Regions from separate parts of the Bacillus sp. 05T22 genome, predicted to be linked through region 1. Evidence: riboswitches for the same ligand, from Rfam matches in the RefSeq annotation. Region 1 holds a riboswitch; the other holds the start of a gene.
What was found. A riboswitch is a leader RNA that binds a small molecule or an ion and turns the genes downstream of it on or off. The one in region 1 is predicted to bind S-adenosylmethionine.
Positions count from the first base shown of each region.

Region 1 (11,784 bases):
GAAGCAAAACGGAGTGCAATTTTATTCGCTAGCCCTGGTGTCATATCCGATTCATGTAACAAGACTGGAACACGATTTAACCATCCGCCAATTACTACTGGTACAGATACAAAACCACCCTTTGAAAAAATAACATCAGGTTTTAATTTTCTTATTCGTACATAAGCATCCATAACACCCTTCATAACGAGAAAAGGATCTTTTATATTTTTTAAATCAAAATAACGGCGTAACTTTCCGCTCGCTATACCATAGTATGGAATTCCTTCGTTCTCTATAATCGTTTTTTCAATCCCTTGATGAGAACCTATATAAGAAATATCCCAGCCCTTTTTTTGCAAATGTGGAATAATTGCTAAATTAGGTGTCACATGTCCAGCCGAACCACCGCCTGTAAAGACTATTCTTTTCATACCTCTCCCCCTTCTACACTATAGTACACTAAAATATCGTGCTTCAGGGTGAGCAAATACCATTGCCGTTACAGATGCTTCTGGCTCCATCATAAATCCTTCTGTTAGTGAGATTCCAATCTCCTCTGGCTGAATTAAGCGAAATAGTTTTTCTTGATCAGCAAGTTCTGGGCAAGCTGGATAACCAAAAGAAACACGAATTCCCTGATATTTTGTACGGAATCGCTCTTCCATCGTCATCTCCGGTAAATCCGGAATTCCAAAACGATCACGAATCAACATATGTGTTTTTTCAGCGAGTCCCTCTGCTAGCTCTAGCGCTAACGATTGAATCGCATGGCTGCGTAAATAATCCCCTTTCTCTTTCCATTCTTCCGCAATATCACGAACACCTTGTCCCACTGTAACAGATAAAAAGGCGACATAATCCATTTCATCACCGACAGGACGTAAGTAATCCCCTAATGTACGGTACGGAGCTTTCCCTTGTCTTGGGAATGAAAAACGCTCTAGCACACGTGTACGATCTTCTGGATCATAAATAATAATAGTTTGTCCATCACTTTGGGCAGGAAAAAATTGATAAACTGCTTTTGGACGTAGCCAAGATTGTCCTTCTTGTAATAGTTCATCAATTAAATTGTTTAACTCATGCGCTCTCTTATCACCTTCTTTTAATAATTTCTTCACATTTCCTTTTAAACCAAGGTGATGACCAATTAGCATTTGCCTGTTTAAAAATGGTGCAAGATGTGAAACTGGAATATCACGAAGTACAACCCGTTTTGTTGAGTCCGGCACCATAACTTTTGCTTTCGGCAACGGTTCAATGACAGCTGGTATCTCCACTTTTTTCTCCTCTTGTTTCACGATATGAATGTGGCGATTTTTTTTATCCTGCTTCATTTTTTCTCGTTCTTCTTCTTTTTGCAATCGATTGATAAGATCGAGTCCTGTCATCGCATCACTTGCATATAATACAAGTCCATTATAGGAAGGTGAAATACGGTTATCTGTAAACTTTCTTGTCAATGCTGCACCACCTACAACAATGGGAATATCAATATTTGCCGCTTGTAAATCTTCGGCAGTTGCTACCATTTGCTGCGCCGATTTTACTAATAATCCAGAAAGTCCGATAATGTCTGGTTTCTTTTCTTTTACCTCTTGCACAATGCGATCAGAGCGTACATTAATTCCTAAATTGACAATATCATAGCCGTTATTTGATAAAATAATCTCTACAAGGTTTTTGCCAATATCATGTACATCACCTTTTACAGTTGCTAATAATACTTTTCCTTTTTTCGCACTATCGCTAGATTCCATATAAGGCTCCAAATACGCAACAGCAGCTTTCATACTTTCTGCACTTTGCAATACTTCAGCAACGATAAGCTCATTGTTATTAAACAAACGACCCACTTCGTCCATCCCCATCATAAGCGGACCGTTAATAATATCAAGGGGCTTTCTTCCTTCTGTTAGTGCGAGACTTAAATCTTCATGTAAACCCTGCTTCGTTCCTTCTACAATATAATTTGCTAACCTTTCATCAAGTGTTAATGTTTCTTGTATGACTGCTTCTTTTTTCTTAGCAACCCGGTAAAAGTTCGTAAATTCTTCCAGTGTTTCTTTCGTTGTTTCGAATAATAGTGCATCTGCGAGTTCCTTTTCCCCTTCTGGAATGGATGCATAGCGCTCTAGCTTTTCAGTATTCACAATTGCGTAGTCAAGCCCAGCCTTTGTTGCATGATATAAAAAGACCGAGTTTAGCACTTCGCGACCAGCTGGCGGTAAACCAAACGATATATTACTTACTCCTAAAATTGTTAAACATTCTGGCAGTGATTCTTTAATAAGACGAATCCCTTCTATCGTCGCTGCTGCCGAACCAATATATTCTTCATCACCAGTTCCTACCGGGAAAACGAGTGCATCAAAAATAATATCGGATGGACGTATACCATATTTCTTCGTTAATAACTCGTAACTTCTCTTTGCAATTTCTAACTTTCTTTCTGCACTAACTGCCATGCCCGCTTCATCAATCGTTCCTACTACAATTGCCGCACCATATTTATGAAGAAGGGGTGTTACTTTCTCAAAACGCTCTTCTCCATTTTCTAAATTAATAGAGTTAATAACCCCTTTTCCTTGTATATACGTGAGAGCTTTTTCCATAACATTATCATCCGTTGAATCTATCATAATCGGAACTTTTAATACTTTCGTTACTTCTGCCAAAAAGTTCTCCATATCTTCCACTTCATCACGATCTGGATCCGCCATACAAATATCAATAATATGGGCATTTTTCTTCACTTGCGCTCTCGCAATTTCAGCAGCTTCTTCAAAATTCCCTTCAGCTACTAATCGCTTCAATTTTCTTGATCCAATAACATTTGTTCTCTCTCCAACAAATAATGGCCTCATAGAATCATCATATTGCAACGCTTCTAAACCACTAATACCGTGGCCTTCTCGTTCATGATTCTCACGTGGTTTAAGGGACTCAAGTGAAGCTTTTATCGCTCGTATATGATCAGGCGTTGTCCCGCAACAACCACCGATAATATTGATCCACCCTTCTTCAGCAAATTGTTTCACCTTTTCTGCAAGTGAAGTCGGTGACTCATGATAATGTCCATTCTCGTCTGGAAGACCGGCATTTGGATAACAAGAAATATAACACTCTGATAAGTCAGAAAGAGAACGAATGTGTTCGCGCATAAATTCTGGTCCTGTAGCACAGTTTAATCCGACAGATAATGGTTTCATATGCTCAATTGATAAATAAAATGCCTCGATTGTTTGCCCCGCTAACGTTGTTCCCATCGGTTCAATGGTTCCTGAAATCATAAGCGGAACCGTATGATTTGCTTCCGTAAACGCTTCCTGAATCCCTAAATACGCCGCTTTCACGTTACGCATATCTTGGCTGGTCTCTACAAGCAATACGTCAACGCCACCTCGTAATAAGCCCCGAGCTTGTCTCGTATAAGCTTCAATTAGTTCTTCAAATGTTACACCGCCTGTTACACTAATTGCTTTTGTTGTTGGCCCCATCGCACCTGCTACATATACTTCTTTACCACTCTCCTTTACCGCTTGCTTTGCTAAAAACGCCGCTCTTTCATTTAACTCTTCATCTAAATGAGATAGCTCATAATCATGCAATACGATATTCGTAGCACCAAACGTATTTGTTTCGATAATATCCGCACCCGCTTCAATGTAAGCTTTATGGATATCTAAAATAACATCTGGCCTTGTTTTTACTAAGTATTCATTACAACCTTCGTATTCTTCGCCTCCAAAATCTTCTGCAGTTAAATTTGCCTGCTGAATCATCGTTCCCATCGCGCCATCTAATATTAAAATATCATGTTGTAATCTCTCTTCTATCGGTCTCATCAGTTGATTCCCTCTTTCACTTCTTGCTTTTCTTTCACATACTTAACGAGATTTTCTGTAATTTCATATTTCAAAAATGGCGTAATGAGATAAATACCGTTAAAGTATTTCATTGCGGCATTAATTAATTCTTGAGAAATACGAATTCCTTCTTCAATTGCAGACTCCTGCGTTTCATGCCCATCCATTCTCTGTCTTACTTCCTCAGGCAATGTAATGCCTGGCACCTCAAAATGAAGAAAATCAGCATTACGTTTACTTACTAAAGGCATAATTCCAATAAAAATTGGTTTTTCTAAATGTTTTGTCGCCTCGTATATTTCTTCAATTAAGGCTACATCGTAAATTGGCTGTGTTAAGAAATACTCTGCACCAGCTGCAATTTTCCTCTCCATCCGCTTCACCGCTGCTTTTAAATGTCTCACGTGCGGATTAAAAGCTCCTCCAACAGAAAACCTTGTCGCTGAACCAATGGATTTTCCTAAAATAGATCGACCATCATTCATTTCTTTAATCATTTTAATTAATTCAATAGAAGACAAATCATATACAGAAGTCGCTCCAGGAAAATCCCCCACTCGCGCTGGATCACCTGTTAAAGCTAACACTTCTTCCATTCCTAAAGCTGATAAACCAAGTAAATGAGATTGCAAACCAATGACATTATGATCACGGCACGTTAAATGCGTCAGTACTGGAATATCATGCTTCGTTAATAATGCCCCCATTGCCATATTTGAAATGCGCGGGGATGCTAACGAATTATCTGCTAACGTAATGGCATCTGCTCCCGCTCTTTTCAATGCCCTTGCCCCTTCAAAAAAACGCTGCGTATCTAATGTTTTTGGGGGATCTAGTTCAACAACCACCGTTGTTTGCTTCCTCGCTTTTTCTGCAAGGGTAACATGAGTGCTAGCACGTTTTGTTTGGATATGAACTACTTGTTGTCTTTGAACAATTTGTTTTTCTGTAACAGGCGTTACATTCGCAATTACACGCTTCATCCCTTCAATATGTGCTGGCGTTGTACCACAACAGCCCCCTAACAAACGAATACCTTGCTCAATAAATTTCGGTGTCATCTCTTCAAAATAAGCAGGGCTTCCTTCATATACGTAACATCCTTCTACATAGTTTGGAAGGCCTGCATTTGGATAAGCCGACAAATAACCATTTTTAGGAATCGATATCATTTTGAAAGCTTCCGTCATATGAAGCGGTCCTAACTGACAGTTTAAACCGACTATATTTGCACCGTAATCTAAAAGCTGCGTTAATATTCCATTTACATCATTTCCATTTTGCGTTGTGCCTGCTTCATGAAGCGCTAGCTGTGCAATAATTGGAATATCTGTTTGTTTTCGCAATACTTTCACTGCATGTAACAATTCGAACTCATCATAAAATGTTTCTAATAATAATCCGTCAACCTTTTCTTCTAATAATGCTCCCGCTTGCTCAAGTAGCATAAACTCTCGTTCCATATCAGTCGTTGTAACGGCTCCGATATGCTTCATCCCACCGATGGTCCCTAAAATGGCGTTCTTATCTGTTACAGCTGCTTTTGCAAGTTTAACCGCTGCTTTATTAATTTGGGTGACCTGGTTTTCCAAACCATACATGCGCAATTTCGCTTCATTTGCACCATATGTATTTGTTTGAATAATATCTGCCCCAGCAGCTACATATTGTTTATGAATAGATATAATAAGATCTGGATCAGATAAGTTTAATTCTTCAAAACTACTTTGCAAACCATGAGAATGTAATAACGTACCAATTGCGCCATCACCAATAACAATTCCTTTTGATACTAAATCTAGAATTTTCACTTGTCTCCCTCTTTTCTATCAATATAAAAACCCCCTCTTCATCTTGAAGAGGGGGACATCATCAATCCTCCTCTTATCATGCAAAACAAATTGTTTTGCAGGTATTAGCACCGTTTCAAACATTTCGTTTGAAGGTTGCCGGGTTTCACAGGGCCTTTCCCTCCACCGCTCTCAATAAGAGTTTTTCTTTATTATTCATCTATGTTTTAAAAGGAAATACGTGTACCTTTTAACAATCTTTGTTAATTTTCTCATAAATTTAGCATGGGATAGACTAAAAGTCAATTGAATTATCAGAAGAATAAAAATTGTTTAAAATAAAGTTGCAATTCAATTATCTTTTGTTGTAAAGTTAAAAGCATAATAAAATTTCATACAAAATATTCTTATCTAGAGAGGTAGAGGGACTGGCCCTATGACACCTCAGCAACCATTAACATGTTCGTTAATAAGGTGCTAATTCCAGCAAATTGTGAAAAGATTTGACAGATAAGAAGAAGACTATATTCGCATGAAAGCCTTCTTCTTAGAAGGCTTTTTTTATTTTTATAAAGGAGGAATTTCACATGTCAACAATCGAAACAAAACTAGCACAAATCGGAAATCGAAGCGAAACTACAACAGGAACAGTTAATCCCCCTGTTTACTTTTCAACAGCTTATCGTCATGAAGGAATTGGAAAATCAACAGGCTTTGATTATTCACGAACAGGAAATCCAACACGTGGTCTTTTAGAACGCGCAATTGCTGATTTAGAAGAAGGTGAACAAGGCTATGCCTGTAGTTCTGGAATGGCAGCTGTTCTTCTTATTCTTTCCTTATTCCGTTCTGGAGATGAACTTATCGTATCAGAAGATTTATACGGAGGGACCTACCGCTTATTTTCGGAACATGAGGAAAAGTGGAATATTCGATGTAGATACGTAGATACACAATCTATTAAACAAATAGAACAAGCTGTCACTTCTCAAACAAAGGCTATTTTTATCGAAACACCGACCAATCCATTAATGCAAGTCACTGATATTGCAGCTGTCGCAACTGTCGCAAAACGGCACGGCCTACTTCTAATTGTCGATAATACTTTCTACACTCCTTATATACAACAACCATTAACAGAAGGCGCAGATATTGTCCTTCACAGCGCAACAAAGTATTTAGGTGGACATAACGATGTACTAAGCGGCCTTGTCGTTGCAAAAGGTCAGACACTTTGCGAAGCACTTGCCCACTATCATAACGCTTCTGGTGCTGTATTAAGTCCATTTGATTCGTGGTTATTAATTCGTGGTATGAAAACATTGGCTCTTCGTATGAATCAACATGAAGAAAACGCAAAGAAAATCGTTTCTTATTTAAATGAGGAGAATGGTGTAACCGATGTTTTTTATCCAGGAAGGGGCGGCATGATTTCGTTTCGTCTTCGCGATGAAAAATGGGTAAATCCTTTCTTACAATCTTTATCGTTAATTACATTTGCAGAAAGTCTTGGCGGGGTTGAAAGTTTAATGACATATCCAGCAACACAAACACATGCAGATATCCCGGAAGCAGTGCGTACAGCACGCGGGGTATGTAATCGTCTTCTCCGTTTTTCCGTTGGCATTGAAAACGGGGATGATTTAATTCAAGACTTAAAGCAAGCTATTAAACATATAAAAGAAGGTGTAAGAATATGAGTTATTCGTTAGATACACTCTTACTTCATAACCAATATAAACATGATTCACAAACAGGAGCTGTTAACGTTCCCATTTATAATACATCAACATTTCATCAATTTGATGTAGATGCCTTTGGAAAATACGACTACAGTCGCTCTGGGAATCCAACACGTGAAGCACTTGAAGACATAATCGCTTTATTAGAAGGGGGAACAAAAGGATTTGCCTTCGCATCTGGAATTGCAGCGATTTCTACTGCCTTCCTCCTTCTCTCACAAGGCGATCATGTTCTCATTTCAGAAGATGTATACGGGGGAACATATCGCATTGTAACAGAGGTTCTGTCTCGTTACGGTGTTTCACATACATTTGTTGATATGACAAATGTAGAGGCAGTAAAACAAAACATTAGACCGAATACAAAAGTCTTTTACATTGAAACACCCTCCAATCCATTATTAAAAGTAACCGACATTCGTACTGTTTGCGAATTAGCGAAATCTACTGGAGCTCTTACTTTTGTTGATAACACATTTTTAACACCACTATTCCAAAAACCACTCGAACTTGGAGCAGATGTGGTTCTCCATAGTGCGACAAAGTTTATTGCTGGTCATAGTGATGTTACAGCTGGATTAGCAGTTGTAAAAGATGAGGAACTTGCTAAAAAACTCGGCTTCCTGCAAAATGCATTTGGCGCTATATTAGGCCCACAAGATTGCTCTCTCGTTCTTCGCGGTCTGAAAACATTACACGTACGTCTCGAACACTCAGCAACAAACGCGAATAAAATTGCTCTTTATTTACAAAAACACTCGAAAATTCAGAATGTGTATTACCCTGGATTAGAATCACACCTTGGCTATGACATACAACACTCACAAGCACAATCTGCCGGTGCTGTTTTATCTTTCACGTTACAATCTGAAGATGCTTTGCGAAAATTTTTATCACAAGTCAAACTTCCTGTATTTGCAGTAAGTTTAGGAGCTGTGGAATCCATCCTCTCCTATCCTGCAAAAATGTCACATGCAGCATTATCACAAAAAGCACGCGATGAAAGAGGTATTTCTAATTCATTGCTCCGTTTATCAGTTGGCCTTGAAAATGTAGATGATTTAATTACCGATTTTGAAAATGCGCTTTCTTTTGTAGAGGAACCTGTGAATGCATGAGAAAATTCCCATCTGATACAGAAATAAAATGTTTCACATAATAAAAAAGGATAGACCACCATAAACTCATCATATGCACTTAGGCAAAGTCCCTCTATTGAAGATAATAAGCCATTAATATATCCTCTCCATAAGAACCATCTTCATATTTAATTTACTTCCGTTGTCTACCTTCTTTTCATCCAAGATTATATTCTATAGAAACATATAAAATCCTTTTTTCTTATTATTTTTAAAATTTCGTATATTAATTGAAAGAATAAAAAAATCATGATAAAATTGTGTTACAAATGTATCTGTATATTCACGATTCTTAACAAAAAATACTGTGTTACAAACGTACAAATTTTGCAAAGTTATTTACATCATGTTCTCTTTTCTTACAATTTCTTTACTTTAGAACATTTTTTCTGCAACAACTATTTTCTTTTCTTTAGATTTTTGGTATGTATAGTATGGGTATAACAGCTCGCATGGAGGTGGAAAAAACATGTTAGAAACCTTTCAAAAGGAATTAGAACTATACGAAAATAATGCAGAATTACTGAAAGTTCTTGCTCACCCTGTTCGTTTATGTATTGTAAAGGGATTGATCGAACGCGGTCCAAGCAATGTTTCGACAATGTACACAGGATTAAATATGCCACAATCCACAATTTCGCAACATTTAGCGAAATTAAAAAGCGCTAAAATCGTTTCTAGTGAAAGAAAAGGATTGGAAATTTACTACAAAGTAGAAAATGAAACAATTATCCAACTTGTTCGTGTATTACTAGGTTAGGGGTAACCAAACAAAAAGGGCGTATTCTATATTTTCTATCTCATATCTTTAATATAAATATATATCATGAGAGAAAATATACAATACTACATATCCTAAAGTCGTATCAAAAAACAAGACGCAGAATCATTCTGTGTCTTGTTTTTTTCTATATATGTAAATAATGCTTTAAATCAAAATGTGGCATTCCTTTTTTTTGCATAACAACATCAAAAGCATCGCTTATTCCCCCATGTAAAATCATGGAACGAACCGCTCGATTTTGTTTCTGTTTCTCAGAAAAAGGATCGGAATCTTGATGACTAGCAAGTTGTTCTAATATACCTGCCGCAAGTAAAAACCCCCTTTGTTTTGTATGCCACACTGTATGAAGACTGCTTTCTTCTCCTATTTTCTTCAATTCATCCCAATGAATATGCGCTGTAATATCCATTTCACCTGGATACTTCAGAGGATTCTGAATGAGCCTATGGTCATAATACCCCCTTAGACTCCCTTCATGATGCGCAGGATGCATCCACTCCGCTCTTGTATACCCATAATCAACCGTGATGAATAAGCCTTCCTTGAGCCATCCTATAATCTCTTGTAAATAGGTTTCCATTGCTATTGGTACTTCAAAGCGCTGTCCTTCATAAAGCTCAATCTTATGTCTTCGTAAATAGCATCGTATTACTTCTTGTTCTAACGGCCGCAATACTTCTGTAAGTTCCCGCTGCTCCGTATACGTAATACGAACTTCATACAAAATACCAGCTCGCTTCTCTATCACTTCAACAGGAAATGCATCAAACAATTCGTTTAAAAAAACGATTCCTGTAAAAGACTCCCCTAATTCCTTATAGGACTTGTACTGCGAAATATTTTGAAATGAACCAAGTTGACGTTTTTGCAACCTTCTATGAAAAGGACTCACTTCAATAATAGAATATCGTAACTCTGCATAGGTTACTGGAGATAACTGTTTCCATTCCTGTAAAACATCATAAGCAAATCTCCCTGTTCCCCCTCCAATTTCACAAACATTCGGGGGGATCTCTCCATTTTGGACAAGTCGAATAAAAAAACGAGCGAACGTCCTTGCAAATACCGAAGAAATATTACTACTCGTAAAAAAGTCACCATTTCTTCCGATTTTTTCACGTTCTTTCATATAATATCCGTACTCCTCATCATACAGTGCAAGGTTCATATATGTACTATATGAAATCGAATAATCCTTTTCTTTTTCCATCCATTTTCTTAAAACGAGCTCCATCCCCATATAGCTCCTTATTGTAAAAACGGATTATTTTCTTTTTCGGAACCAATATTTGTTTCTGGACCATGTCCACATAATACTGCTGTGTCATCTGGCAGTACAAATAATTTTTCTTCAATGCTTCCAATTAATTCTGCAAAACTTCCACCTGGTAAATCTGTTCGACCAATACTCATTTGGAATAATACATCTCCTGAAAATACAGCATTTGCCTCTTTGCAATAATATGAAATACTGCCTGGAGAATGCCCTGGCGTCTCAAACATTTCAAATGTAAAGGATCCAATCGTTAACATTCCTTCGCCTTCAATAATTTGATCAGCGGGTTTCGCTGTAATGCTTCGATTCATCATAAAAATTTGCGAACCATTTACAGTCGCATCTCCTAACCAATCCACTTCTTCTTTATGTACATATACTGGGATATGAAAAGCATCTCTCACAGCATCAACTGCACCAATATGATCGAAATGAGCATGTGTTAATAAAACAGCCAGCGGCTTTAATTGTTCTTCTTGTAAATACGTTACAAGCTTCTCTCCTTCACTACCTGGATCAAAAATAATACATTCTTTTTGATCATTACTTAAAATATATGCATTTGTTTGTAATGGTCCTAATGGCATTTGTATCCATTCCATTTTTAAATCTCCTCCAGTTATTGAACTTACTTTTATGATACAACATTTCTTCCCCTTAGGAAAAGAAACGATGCTATCTCGACAATCATTTCTAAAACATGTACAATAAAAAAGAAGAAATATTGCAAAAACTCAAACGAAAGAATGAGAGAGCAGAGGGGGATTATATATGGGTCTTGTTATCATTTTTGCGCTAGTCACTCTGTTAGCTGTATTCGCAACCCTTAGAACGTTACGTGAAAAAAATTTACTAGCAGGCGGTTTTGCTGTTGCAACTGTACTTGTTTTTGGTTGGTTTACAGTCATGACTGTCCTTTATAGCGGGTACCCACCAACTCATTAATTCACTTACAGTTCTATTTCCCATCAAGATTTTTCATAATGAAAAGAGGAAGGGATCTCCCTTCCTCTTTTCATTATTTTACAAATACCAGTAGTCTCACCTTAATTCCGATTCGCCCTGACTGATTCTATTCTTTTTACTTCATAACTTCATATTTATGCTTCTTCACAAGCCAAGCTCCACCAATTACACCAGCATCATTCCCAAGCGTTGCAATTGCTAGCTTCGTGCTCTTAACAGCACGAGAAAATGCATAT
Region 1 is NZ_JBFTMC010000016.1:9,472-21,255, reverse strand. It holds gene AC1DIT_RS07970 (undecaprenyldiphospho-muramoylpentapeptide beta-N-acetylglucosaminyltransferase) at 1-413, opposite strand, end outside; gene metH (methionine synthase) at 432-3,830, opposite strand; gene AC1DIT_RS07960 (bifunctional homocysteine S-methyltransferase/methylenetetrahydrofolate reductase) at 3,830-5,662, opposite strand; SAM riboswitch class I at 5,733-5,843, opposite strand; SAM riboswitch class I at 6,046-6,158, shown strand; gene AC1DIT_RS07955 (methionine biosynthesis PLP-dependent protein) at 6,229-7,341, shown strand; gene metC (cystathionine beta-lyase) at 7,338-8,501, shown strand; gene AC1DIT_RS07945 (ArsR/SmtB family transcription factor) at 8,992-9,282, shown strand; gene AC1DIT_RS07940 (class I SAM-dependent methyltransferase) at 9,431-10,546, opposite strand; gene AC1DIT_RS07935 (MBL fold metallo-hydrolase) at 10,555-11,184, opposite strand; gene AC1DIT_RS07930 (DUF2759 domain-containing protein) at 11,354-11,527, shown strand; gene glcK (glucokinase) at 11,664-11,784, opposite strand, start outside.

Region 2 (11,784 bases), on a different contig from region 1:
CATTACGTCTACTACTTGTTGGAAGAATTGTTTACGAGTTAATTCCCCGCGGTGCAATTCTTTATATAACTCTCCATCCTTAATGAAGATAACTCGTTTACAATAACTTGCCGCAAACGCATCATGCGTTACCATTAAAATTGTTGAATTATCATATTCATTTAATGACTTCATACTTTCTAATAAGTCTGTTGCTGATTTTGAATCAAGAGCTCCTGTTGGCTCGTCCCCAAAAATCATACTTGGATTTGTAACGATTGCACGTGATGCTGCGCAGCGCTGCTTCTGTCCACCCGATACTTGGTATGGGAATTGACTTAAAATATGGTCAATACCAAACTTCTTCGCAATTTCAAGAACGCGGCGATCAATTTCATTTGCTTTCACTTTTGATAACGCAAGTGGTAATGCAATGTTCTCTTTCACCGTTAGCGTATCTAATAAGTTATAATCTTGGAAAATGAATCCTAAATGATCACGGCGGAACAATGCTAATTTATCATCATTCATTTTCACAATGTCTTTCCCATCAATTAAAATCTCACCGCTCGTTGCATTATCAATTGTAGAAAGAACATTTAAAAGAGTCGTTTTACCAGATCCAGAAGGTCCCATAATTCCAACGAATTCACCTTCTTGCACTTGTAAGTTAATACCTTTTAACGCTTCAAATTTATTTCCACCTGTATCATATACTTTTTTAATATTTTTCGCTTCTAACACTGTTTTCATCTCTATATCCCTCACTTCTTCTATTCTCTATTTTCACTATATCTAACTCCTACTCTTGCCACTATCGATGTTTCTTACACAAACATGACAGTTATGTAAGGGCGCTTATATAACTACAGATTGAAAAACCACATAACACCTAATCTTTAAGTGGGAAAGAGCATTCGGCCATGCGTAGAAGCGATTAGTGCCTTTTTCAGCCCCATGCCACGTGAAAACGAAGATAGAAAGTGAGTGGGGATTCGCTTGTGTATGCATAACCGCGTTTTATATGTTGGTAAATCAAAATGAATATATATACTAGTAGAAAAACACACATTTAACTTTATGAAATAACTACTTTGTTACTATAGCACCCGGCTAACATACCATCTATTCATTCTCCTTACACGAACATTACATTTCTGTAAGGTTAAAAAATCCGGTACTGATGATTCAGCACCGGATTCCTTATGAAAGAGTAATATGAGTGATGTACTTAAGCTATACACATAAAGCAACTAACTCCTGTGCTTGATCTTGAAGAGCTCGCTCTCGAAATTCTCCATTCTTTCCAAAGTTATTCTTTTACAGGAATAACTGCACCTTTATATTCCTTATTAATAAAGTCTTCAATTTCTTTCGAATGCAATACTTCTACAAGTGCTTTAATTTCTTTTTTATCTTTATCGCCTTTGCGAACGGCGACTACGTTTACATATGGAGAATCATTACCTTCAATCGCGATTGCATCTTTCCTTGGATTTAATTTTGCATCAATTGCATAGTTAGCGTTAATTAAAATAGCATCCCTTCTTTATTGTTATACATTTGTGCTAATAAACCAGGCTCAATGTCTGTTTTGAATTTCAAATTTTTCGGGTTTTCTGCAATATCTTTTACGGTTGCTTTTACAGGTTCTATACCATCTTTAATTTTCAAAATACCTTCTTTTTGTAAAATCGCTAAACCACGTCCATGATCAGTAATTGCATTACTCATAATAATTGTTGCTCCATCTGGAAGCTCTTTTAGGTTTTTATATTTTTGAGAATATATACCGATTGGTTCTATGTGTATTTTCCCAGCTACTTCAAAATCATATTTTTTATCTTTCATTTCTTTCTCTAAGTATGGAAGGCCTTGGAAATAGTTCGCATCTATTTCTTTATTCGCTAATGATTTATTTGGTAATACGTAGTCTTGGAATTTTTCAATTTCTAGTTTTACACCTTTTTTCTCAAGTAACGGTTTTGCTTTTTCTAAAATAACTGCATGCGGTACATTAGAAGCACCAACAACAAGCTTATTTTCACTTTTTCCTCCACAAGCAGCTAAACCAAAAATTGCCGTTGTAATAAGTGCTGATAGTAATAGTTTTTTCATGTTGTAAACACCCTTCTTCTTTTTTATGTATTTATTTTTTATCAATTCACGTTGTAACAAAATCACTAATCCATTGAATTAGGAAAACAACGAGTACTACACAAATTGTTGCAATGATTGTCACATCGTTATTCCTGCACTGAAATCCTTCTAAATAATCAAGTTTCCCTTTTCTACCAGCACTGATAACACCAGCCATTGCTGTATAGTCGTTATGGTAATACCAACTACTGGTGCTAGTAAGGATTCTAGAATTAATACCTTCCCAATAATCGTGCTCGTTTTGCTCCTATTGCTTTTAAAGCTCCAATAATTAAAGCTGGCAGTTCTGCACTTACCCCACGGAGAATCTTCGTAAACGGAATCGATAAAATAACTAAACATTCAAAATATCGAATGTATTATAGGATAAATATTACCATCGACTGTATAAATCGCTCTGTTTTCTCACAGAATATCCTTCACTCTCATTCGAACAACAAAAAACCCTTCTGCTTTTAGAATGAGCAGAAAGGTTTATATGCATATATCAACATTATCCCTTCCTCTCATCTCTCAAAGCATTTGCTTTGCAGGAATTAGCACCATTTCAACGTAAAAGTTGATGGTTGCTGGGTTTCACAGGGCACAGTCCCTCCACCTCTCTTGATAAGAGAAATCAGATTTAATTTTCATCCGATTTGAAATTTATGAAATTGTCTATATTTTATGAATTGAATTCTATCAATATACACTCGTTATATCAATAGGAATTTTCGCAAAAAACAAAACTTCAAAATATTAGCTTGATGGGTATGGGGTAGCACCTCTTATAAATCCCTTAACCAAAACCACTCATTTTATACTTCCTCTAGATTCATTGTTATACAGTAGCACGGTAATACTAGAAAGTATTGCAATAACTACAAAAGTAAATATCCTATAGCTCGATATCACAGCAGTACCTATAAGAAAGGCAGGAATGACTGCCAGAATCATGCCGCCAAACATACCAAGAAAAGCTCCCATACTCTGTTTCACTACTTGCGTTTCTGACACCCAATCATAATAAGCAAATCGGTTATTAATAAAAATCCCCCATACTGCTGAAAAAAATGAATATATGATTGGAGTTATTACGATTAAAATTGAAGTCCAAATACCTGGATTTAAACCTATAATCATAAGGATAGCGCTAATAATTGATGTAGGTATGCTGAGTGAAAGATTCATGAGAATCTTACTGTCATAAATCATTTTCGGTGTAAGAGGCAATGACTTGATAATCCATACGTTTTTCCCCTCGAGCGACAATGACACACACGTTGTACACGTCATTGCAATCATTGCTGAAATAACAAATGGAGCAACCTTTTGTAAAAGCGTTTCGATTCCAGGATATCCAATGAATTGACTTGGCCCTACTATAACGACTGCAAGTGAGAATATGACTGCCATGACAACTCCCATACCGATATTAATCACATATACTGTAGAAGAAAAGAAACGCTTCCGTTCTTTTTTATATAATGCAATCAACACTTTTTCTTTCTTCATATGATCAATCTTGTAATCGGAACGCGTATGGTACGTAGAAACTCCTGTATTGATTTGCTTATATTTAAGCGAGAGTATTTTTACAAAAAGATAATACCAAATAACTGATATGCTGACAAAAAGAATAAAAGCTCCTATATTCGCATCGACAATTGCTTTTTGAAAAATGTTAGCTAGCGGATACACTTTAGTCAATTGTTCCGAAAGGACTGCTCCAATCCCTTCCAAATCAGTCAGGCTATATTTCGTATTTCCCTGCTTGAACATAAAGTAGCCAAATATAATAATTGCCATAAAACTTAAAACGGTAGTGACTCGATTCGCATGTCTAAACTTAGATGCTATCGCCGTAATGCATGCACCAAAAACAGCCGCAATTGTTGTTGGAATTAAAGATACTGTAAACAGAGTTATGATCCACATTACATAGAAAGATATTGACGGATTCTCATATATACAATAAATAATCCCCATCGGTAGCATGATGACCATTGAAAAGACAGTATTTAATACGTACAAATACAAAAATCTACTAGCAATAATCGTATCTACACGAATCGGTAAAGACATAACAAAATCATAATCCTTAAAGGCAAAAATTTCACCATTCGCCTTAAACATAGTGAAAAACAAAACTAATATACTGCTAATAACAAATGCATAGACCGGAATGACTTCTCCTATCCCAAGTTTGATTAATCCATATGCCGCGCTTCCACAATATAGCATCAACATGACAAAAACCAATGCAATGGTTGCTGAAATTAAAATTTTATTCTGCTTCTTTTTCTTATCTTTTTCATATTTAAACGTATTGAGGCCGAGCTGCGTGATGAAACGAATTTTTAAAAGGGCCAGCATATTACTTCTCATCGGCAAGCACCTTCATAAAGAGCTCTTCTAATGAATTTCCCTTGATTAAAGACTTTACTTCCCCCGAGATTGCTAGTTTCCCTTTGTGAATCATCGCTATCTTATTGCATAACTTCTCTGCTACATCTAATACATGAGTAGAAAAGAAAATCGCACTGCCTGATTCACAAAGTTCCTTCATCATCCCCTTAAGTACAAGAGCCGCCTTTGGATCGAGACCAACAAAAGGCTCATCTAAAACTAATAATTTTGGATGATGCACAACTGCTGATATAATCGCTACTTTTTGTTTCATACCGTGTGAGTAGGAGGATATTAAATCCCCCAAATATGGTGTAATCTCAAAAGCATCTCCATATGTTTGTATCCGTTCTTCTCTGTCCTTTACAGACACCCCAAAAACATCCGCCACAAAGTTCAAATATTGAATCCCTGTTAGTTGTTCATATAAATCTGGATTATCAGGAATGTATGCCATGACCTTCTTACACGTAATCGGGTCCTTTTTTACTGAATGCCCATCAACAAAAATTTCGCCCTCCTCAAAGTCTATAACACCTACTAGCGACTTAATCGTCGTACTTTTCCCAGCGCCATTATGTCCAATAAACCCAAAAATATCTCCCGCTTGAACAGTTAAACTCAAATCATCTACTGCTTTTTTGCCACCTTTGTAGGTTTTGCTAAAATTTATGATTTCTAACATACTCTCTCCCCCAAACGATTTAGACTCACATATAACAAAACTGAATATTCAGACCTATATAATTAAAATGATACGCAATAAGACTTCATCCTCACCACATATCATTACTTGCAAACGTCCTTACAGAATCGTATCTACTATTTATAGTTGTTCCTTTTTATATAAAATATAAGAATATCCATTCGTCAACACCACAGCTACTAGTATCATTGTAAGCATCATATAAGACCTCCAACTAGCTGGCACAACAATACTTACGATCATCATAAGTCCTAAAATTACAAATACCTTCCCACTAAAACGGTGTGTTTTGCGCCATACTTCTTCATTACTCAATGTCCATGGGTTACGCATACCCACAAAGAAATTCGGTTTACACTGCGGTAAATAATTACCAATAATTAAAAATAAAATTCCAACAAGTAATTCGGGGATCCGATTAATAAATAATTTATACCCTAAGCCATTTGTAATGATATCTATGTTTCCGATAAATAAGACAACTAGCAGGCTATTATTTATCATCATTAAAGCTTTAGAAAATTTTTCATAGTTTTCTTTCTTTGGATCAATCTTTTGTAAAACATTTAGAAATACATAACAACCAATCATGATACCAACCATAGACATCATTCCAGTTAATTTCGAAGAAAATCCATCAGCGGTCCCGCCGCTCCAATGGGTTGCGATTGTATCTGGCAAGTATGGCCAAGAAATTGCCCATGCTACACATGTTATAAGAATTAGTATGATTGCCAAAAGATGCTTTTTCATTTCCCCTCTCCCCCTTTATTCGTAAACGTAAACACCCAAGTTAATAAATCTTGAAAAACAGTAGTATTTAAGGAATACACAACAAATTGTCCTCTTTTTTCATCTTGTATAAGTTCCGCGTTTTTAAGTGCACTTAAATGATGTGAAATACTTGGCTTTGTCATATTGAAGTGTTCGGCGATTTCTCCAGCCGTTAAATCGCCTTCTTTTAATAAATCTAATATTTTTCGCCTTGTTGGATCTGCTAATGCTTTAAATGCTTGGTTCAATGTCTTTCTTCCTTTCACTAATTAGACATTTAGATATTTATCTAAATGTTAAAATAAAAAACGTTTATTGTCAATTAAATCCATAACCCTTTTTGCTTTTTCCACTTTTATCCTATACTGTTTACTAGCACTCGTTTCAAGGTAATGAAAAGACAAGAAACACATGGTACACTATAGCTACAATTGTTTTTTAGGAGGAATATACATATGTATAAAATTTTAATTGTTGAAGACGATCCAAATATCTCATCTTTACTTCAGTCTCACATTCAAAAATATGGTTATGAGGCTGTTGTCGCTGATAACTTTGATGATATTATGGATTCTTTTAATAGAGTGAAACCACACCTAGTACTTCTAGATGTCAACTTACCGAAGTTCGATGGCTTCTACTGGTGCCGTCAAATTCGTCATGAATCTACTTGCCCGATTATTTTCATTTCTGCTCGTGCTGGTGAGATGGAACAAATTATGGCGATTGAAAGCGGTGCGGATGATTATATTACAAAACCATTCCACTACGATGTTGTAATGGCGAAAATTAAAGGTCAATTACGCCGTATTTATGGTGATTATGCTCCAAATATTTCTGAGCGTATTGTTGAAGTAGAAAGTTTGAAATTATTTCCTGAACGACCAGAAATCCATTTTGGAACGGGGCAAGTTCTTCTTACAAAGAAAGAAGCTATCTTGGCGGAAATGTTATTATCGAAACACCCTCGTACAGCAAACCGCGAAGATCTATTAGCTGCACTTTGGGACGATGAAAGCTTCGTTGAAGAAAACACATTGAATGTAAACATTACACGTCTTCGTAAGAAATTTAATGAGCTTGGTATTGAAAATGCAATTGAAACAGTACGCGGATTAGGGTATCGTTTTAACGCAACTTGGAGTGAATAAGAATGAAGTTATTTTTGCGTGATCATTTTGCGTTTTTTCTATTATATGCACTAAACTTCGGTATCATTTTTATTCTCTATGATGCTGTAGATGGATTCCAAAACAACAAATTCTACTTTATTGTATTAAGCTTATATTTATTTATTTGCTTTCTCGCTTATCGCTATGTTCGCAACCGCAGAATGTACCACAGATTAAGTGAGCCACCAGAAAAAATGGAAGATGCGTTTATTGAAAGAGCAACTGCCCCAATGCCACACGGCGTAAATGAGCTTGTTCGGACTCAGTATCGTCTATTCCAAAAAGAACTGCAATCATATGAAGTCAAACAACAAGAACACCAATTGTTTATTAATCACTGGGTACATCAAATGAAAACGCCAGTTTCTATTATGCAGCTGATGGTACTAGAAATGGAAGATGAACATCTCATTCCGAAGTTTAAGAAAGAACTAGAAAGATTAAATCAAGGACTTGATATGGCGTTATATATGGCGAGGCTGAATAACTTCCACGAGGATTTCCATGTAGAAACACTCTCCTTAAAAGATGCTGTAACGAAAAATATCAATGGCTTAAAGGAACTCTTTATTCGCAACGGAGTCTTCCCTGTTTTAGAAGTTCATTCCGATCTTAAAGTTGCTTCGGACGCAAAATGGTTAAAGTTTATCATTTACCAATTAATGACAAATGCTGTTCGTTATTCTGGTGAACGCGGAAAGAAAGTCTTCTTGTCTGCTTATCGAAATGGAAAAGATATTATTTTAGAAGTTCGTGATGAAGGTGTTGGTATCCCTCAGGAAGATGTTCGAAGAGTATTTGAACCATTTTACACAGGGAAAAATGGACGTACTTTCGGAGAATCAACTGGTATGGGGCTTTATATTGTCAGTAAAATTTGCTCTTATTTAGGTCATTCCGTGAAGTTAGACTCTGAAGTAGGCAAAGGAACTAGCATTAAAATCATCTTCCATAACGCTTTAAATCATCAAGCAGACGGCTCGGGGAAGGTGATTGAAGAATGAACATACACAATTTCAACAAAATGTATGAGAACTCACTCTCATACATTTTTTGCAACATGACTACATCTTTTTCTTCTAGTTGGAGGTATACAGCATGACTTTTTGGCAGTTTGCATTTAAAAACGTAACGCGAAATTCCCGTGCTTATTTTGCCTACTTTTTAAGCAGTGCGTTTTCCATTGCCATTTTCTTTTCGTTTGCAGTATATTTATTTCATCCTCGGTTACAAAATTTAAGTACAGTTGATGGAATTACAGGGTTAATGGTATTTTCAGAAGTGGTCATTGTGTGCTTTTCCTTTTTCTTTCTGCTTTATTCCATCGGCACTTTCTTAAAAGTTCGTAAAAAACAATTTGGAGTTTTAACCGTTTTAGGAATATCGAGAAAGCAATTAAAACGTCTTGTTTTTATGGAAAATATGTTAATTGGGATATTGTCCATCTTTGTTGGCATTCAACTCGGACTCGTATTCTCACAATTTTTCTTATTAGTAACAGCAAAAATTACACACGTTCCAGGATTGTATTTATATTGGCCTACAGGAGCCATCATTTTAACAACAACAACCTTTCTTGGACTCTTTATCATTGTTTCTGCTTTTACTCCTATGCTCATTCGCACACGAAAAGCAGTACGCCTTTTAAAAGAAGGAAAAGTAAAGCAAAAAGAGCGAAAACCATCTATACTTATTTCTTTATTTGGTGCTCTATGTTTGCTATCGGGATATGTACTAGCCGGAAATCCACAGTTCTTTTTATCGCTCGGTATAGACATAGGATCGATTTACATGTTCTCTAGTATTTTCGTCATTCCGTCACTTGTGGCAATTGGAACATACCTTTTCTTTTCACAAATTTGCTTCCTGCTCATTCGCATTTTGAAAACAAGACGAAAATTTTACATGAAGCGAATTAATATGCTGTGGATTTCAGACTTGGCAAGCCGTATTCGAACAAATATTAATATGCTTTTTATTGTAGCTATGTTATCTACTCTCGCATTTACAATGATTACATTCATATATGGGTTTGGGAAATTTATAAAATTGGAGGTAGCCAAAAATAGTCCATTCCCATTTACCTACCTTTCATATGATGCTAATCCCATGGCCTCTCAACATATAGACTGGTTAGAAAAGCGACTGAGCAAAGAAGAGTTTACATATAAAACGTTTAAAACCGATTTATATGCAGTGTCATTGAAAGAAGATAAAACGACTCCCTATGAAAGAGAAGTGTATGTATTAAAGCAAAGTGACTATAACAAGCTTGCTACTGCTTTAAATCTCAAACGCCTTTCTGTAAAGGGGAATGAAACATACATCCTTCCTGGACATGGATATCAAAACTTGCTAGGCCCTCTGGAGGGACAGGTCGAACAAAAAAACGTTACACTTTCTCAAAATTCCTTTACCTTACATGTAAAGGGATTTGAAACTTTTAGTGTAATCCCAACTGGACTGGCATCACAATTGTTAATTTTATCTGATGATACAGTACGCTCCTTATCGAGTAGCATCAAACATATGGAACTGTATAGCGTTCAAGTACAAAATTGGGAAAAAACACATGTAATCGCAGCGGAATTTATAACAAAATTGCAGAAAGACCGAGAGAGTATCGCATCTAAAGAGCCTTTATATATCATGGAGGAAGCGAGTAATTCGCTATACGAAATCAAATTAGGCGCCGCTTCTTTCTTCTTTATCGGTACGTTCCTTGGTGTCATTTTCTTCATCGGAGCTGGAAGTGTACTTTACTTCCGAATGTATACGGATTTAACAAATGAACAAGAAAAATATATTACCGTTACAAAAATCGGTTTAACGGAATCTGAAATGAAACGCTCAGCTACCATTCAGCTTGCGATCTTATTCTTTGTTCCCTATATTATGGCTTTTGGAACGATTGAAATTCTCTTTTTCTTATTAATTCGTTCCCTATATATGCAAAAATTATCTCAGCATATTAAGTTTTAAGAAATAGAAAGGTGATTTTTTATGGAAGAAGTATTACACATTAAAAATGTCTCCAAAGTGTATGAGGGCAAAGTCCCTCATACTGCTTTAAAAAATATAAATTTACATGTAGATAAAGGTGAATTTGTCGCAATTATGGGTCCTTCAGGGAGCGGTAAATCTACTTTCTTAAATGTCATTTCAACAATTGATTCTCCTACTGCTGGTGAAGTGTTTATTAACGGAAAACAACCTCATACATTCCGCCGTGAAAAGCTAGCTGTTTTCCGCCGCCAAGAACTAGGGTTTGTTTTTCAAAACTTTAACTTATTAGATACGTTAACAATCGGTGAGAATATTGTATTACCATTAACGTTAGATAATGTTCCTCTTAAAGAAATGGATAAAAAACTGGATAATATTTCAAATAAACTTGGAATTGATCATATTTTAAATAAGCGGATTTTTGAAGTTTCTGGCGGACAAGCGCAGCGTACAGCTGTAGCTCGCGCTGTTATTCATCATCCATCGCTCTTGCTTGCTGATGAACCTACTGGAAACTTAGACTCAAAAGCTGCCATTGATGTAATGGAGTTATTTACAAAGTTAAATAAAGAAGAAAAAGCGACCATTTTAATGGTAACTCATGATCCATTTGCAGCTAGCTATTGCAACCGCGTTATTTTTATTAAAGATGGCGAGCTTTATAATGAATTACACCGCGGATTATATCGAGAAAAGTTCTATCAAGAAATATTAGATGTGTTGGCTTTATTAGGAGGAAGACGTGGATGACGTTTTGGCAATTTGCATTTAAAAATGTCATGCGTAATTCTAAAGCATATTTTGCTTATTTTGTAAGCAGTGCTTTTTCGATAATGGTTTTCTTCTCACTTACTGTATACTCGTACCATCCGCGTTTACAGAACTTACATGAACAAGGACCTTTGATGAATCTAATTGGAATGGCGCAATTTGTTATCGTCATGTTCTCGTTCTTTTTCTTGCTGTATTCGATTGGAACATTTTTAAATGTACGTAAAAAACAATTTGGTATTTTAACCGTTCTCGGTATTTCCAATAAACAATTAAAGCGACTTGTGTTTACGGAAAATATGATAATCGGACTATTAGCCATTTTTGCTGGTATTCAAGGTGGTCTTGTTTTTTCTAACCTTTTTCTATTGGTTACGTCCAAATTAACAGGTGCAACAGGGCTCTACTTATATTGGCCAACGAAAGCAATTATCGTCACAACTGTAACTTTCATCATTCTGTTTTTTATCGTTTCTACGTTTACACCTATGTTCGTTCGTACACGTAAAACGATTCGTCTCATTAAAAACGAGCAAAAGTTAGGAAAAGAAAAACGGCCTTCTATTCTCACTTCTTTATTTGCTTTAGCTTGTTTAGGACTATGCTATTATATCGCTGGATACCCGAAAGGATATTTCACCGAAAAAAACGTACAGGATGGCTCTGTAGTCTTCATTATTTTATCCATATTGCCACTTGTAATAATTGGAACGTATTTATTCTTTTCTCAAACGTTTCTTCTCTTTATATCTATTTTAAAAAAGAGAAGAAGATTTTACATGAAACAAATGAATATGTTATGGATTTCAGATTTAGTTGCACGTACGC
Region 2 is NZ_JBFTMC010000085.1:9,794-21,577, forward strand. It holds gene AC1DIT_RS20745 (ABC transporter ATP-binding protein) at 1-732, opposite strand, end outside; partial or broken gene metQ (methionine ABC transporter substrate-binding lipoprotein MetQ) at 1,292-2,097, opposite strand; partial or broken gene AC1DIT_RS20755 (ABC transporter permease) at 2,144-2,544, opposite strand; SAM riboswitch class I at 2,643-2,752, opposite strand; gene AC1DIT_RS20760 (putative ABC transporter permease subunit) at 2,932-4,506, opposite strand; gene AC1DIT_RS20765 (ABC transporter ATP-binding protein) at 4,496-5,212, opposite strand; gene AC1DIT_RS20770 (SdpI family protein) at 5,354-5,986, opposite strand; gene AC1DIT_RS20775 (autorepressor SdpR family transcription factor) at 5,983-6,255, opposite strand; gene AC1DIT_RS20780 (response regulator transcription factor) at 6,463-7,158, shown strand; gene AC1DIT_RS20785 (sensor histidine kinase) at 7,161-8,183, shown strand; gene AC1DIT_RS20790 (FtsX-like permease family protein) at 8,278-10,161, shown strand; gene AC1DIT_RS20795 (ABC transporter ATP-binding protein) at 10,183-10,935, shown strand; gene AC1DIT_RS20800 (FtsX-like permease family protein) at 10,932-11,784, shown strand, end outside.
Region 2: linked by a shared signal. The riboswitch ahead of AC1DIT_RS20755 (ABC transporter permease) and the one ahead of AC1DIT_RS07960 (bifunctional homocysteine S-methyltransferase/methylenetetrahydrofolate reductase) in region 1 are both predicted to bind S-adenosylmethionine.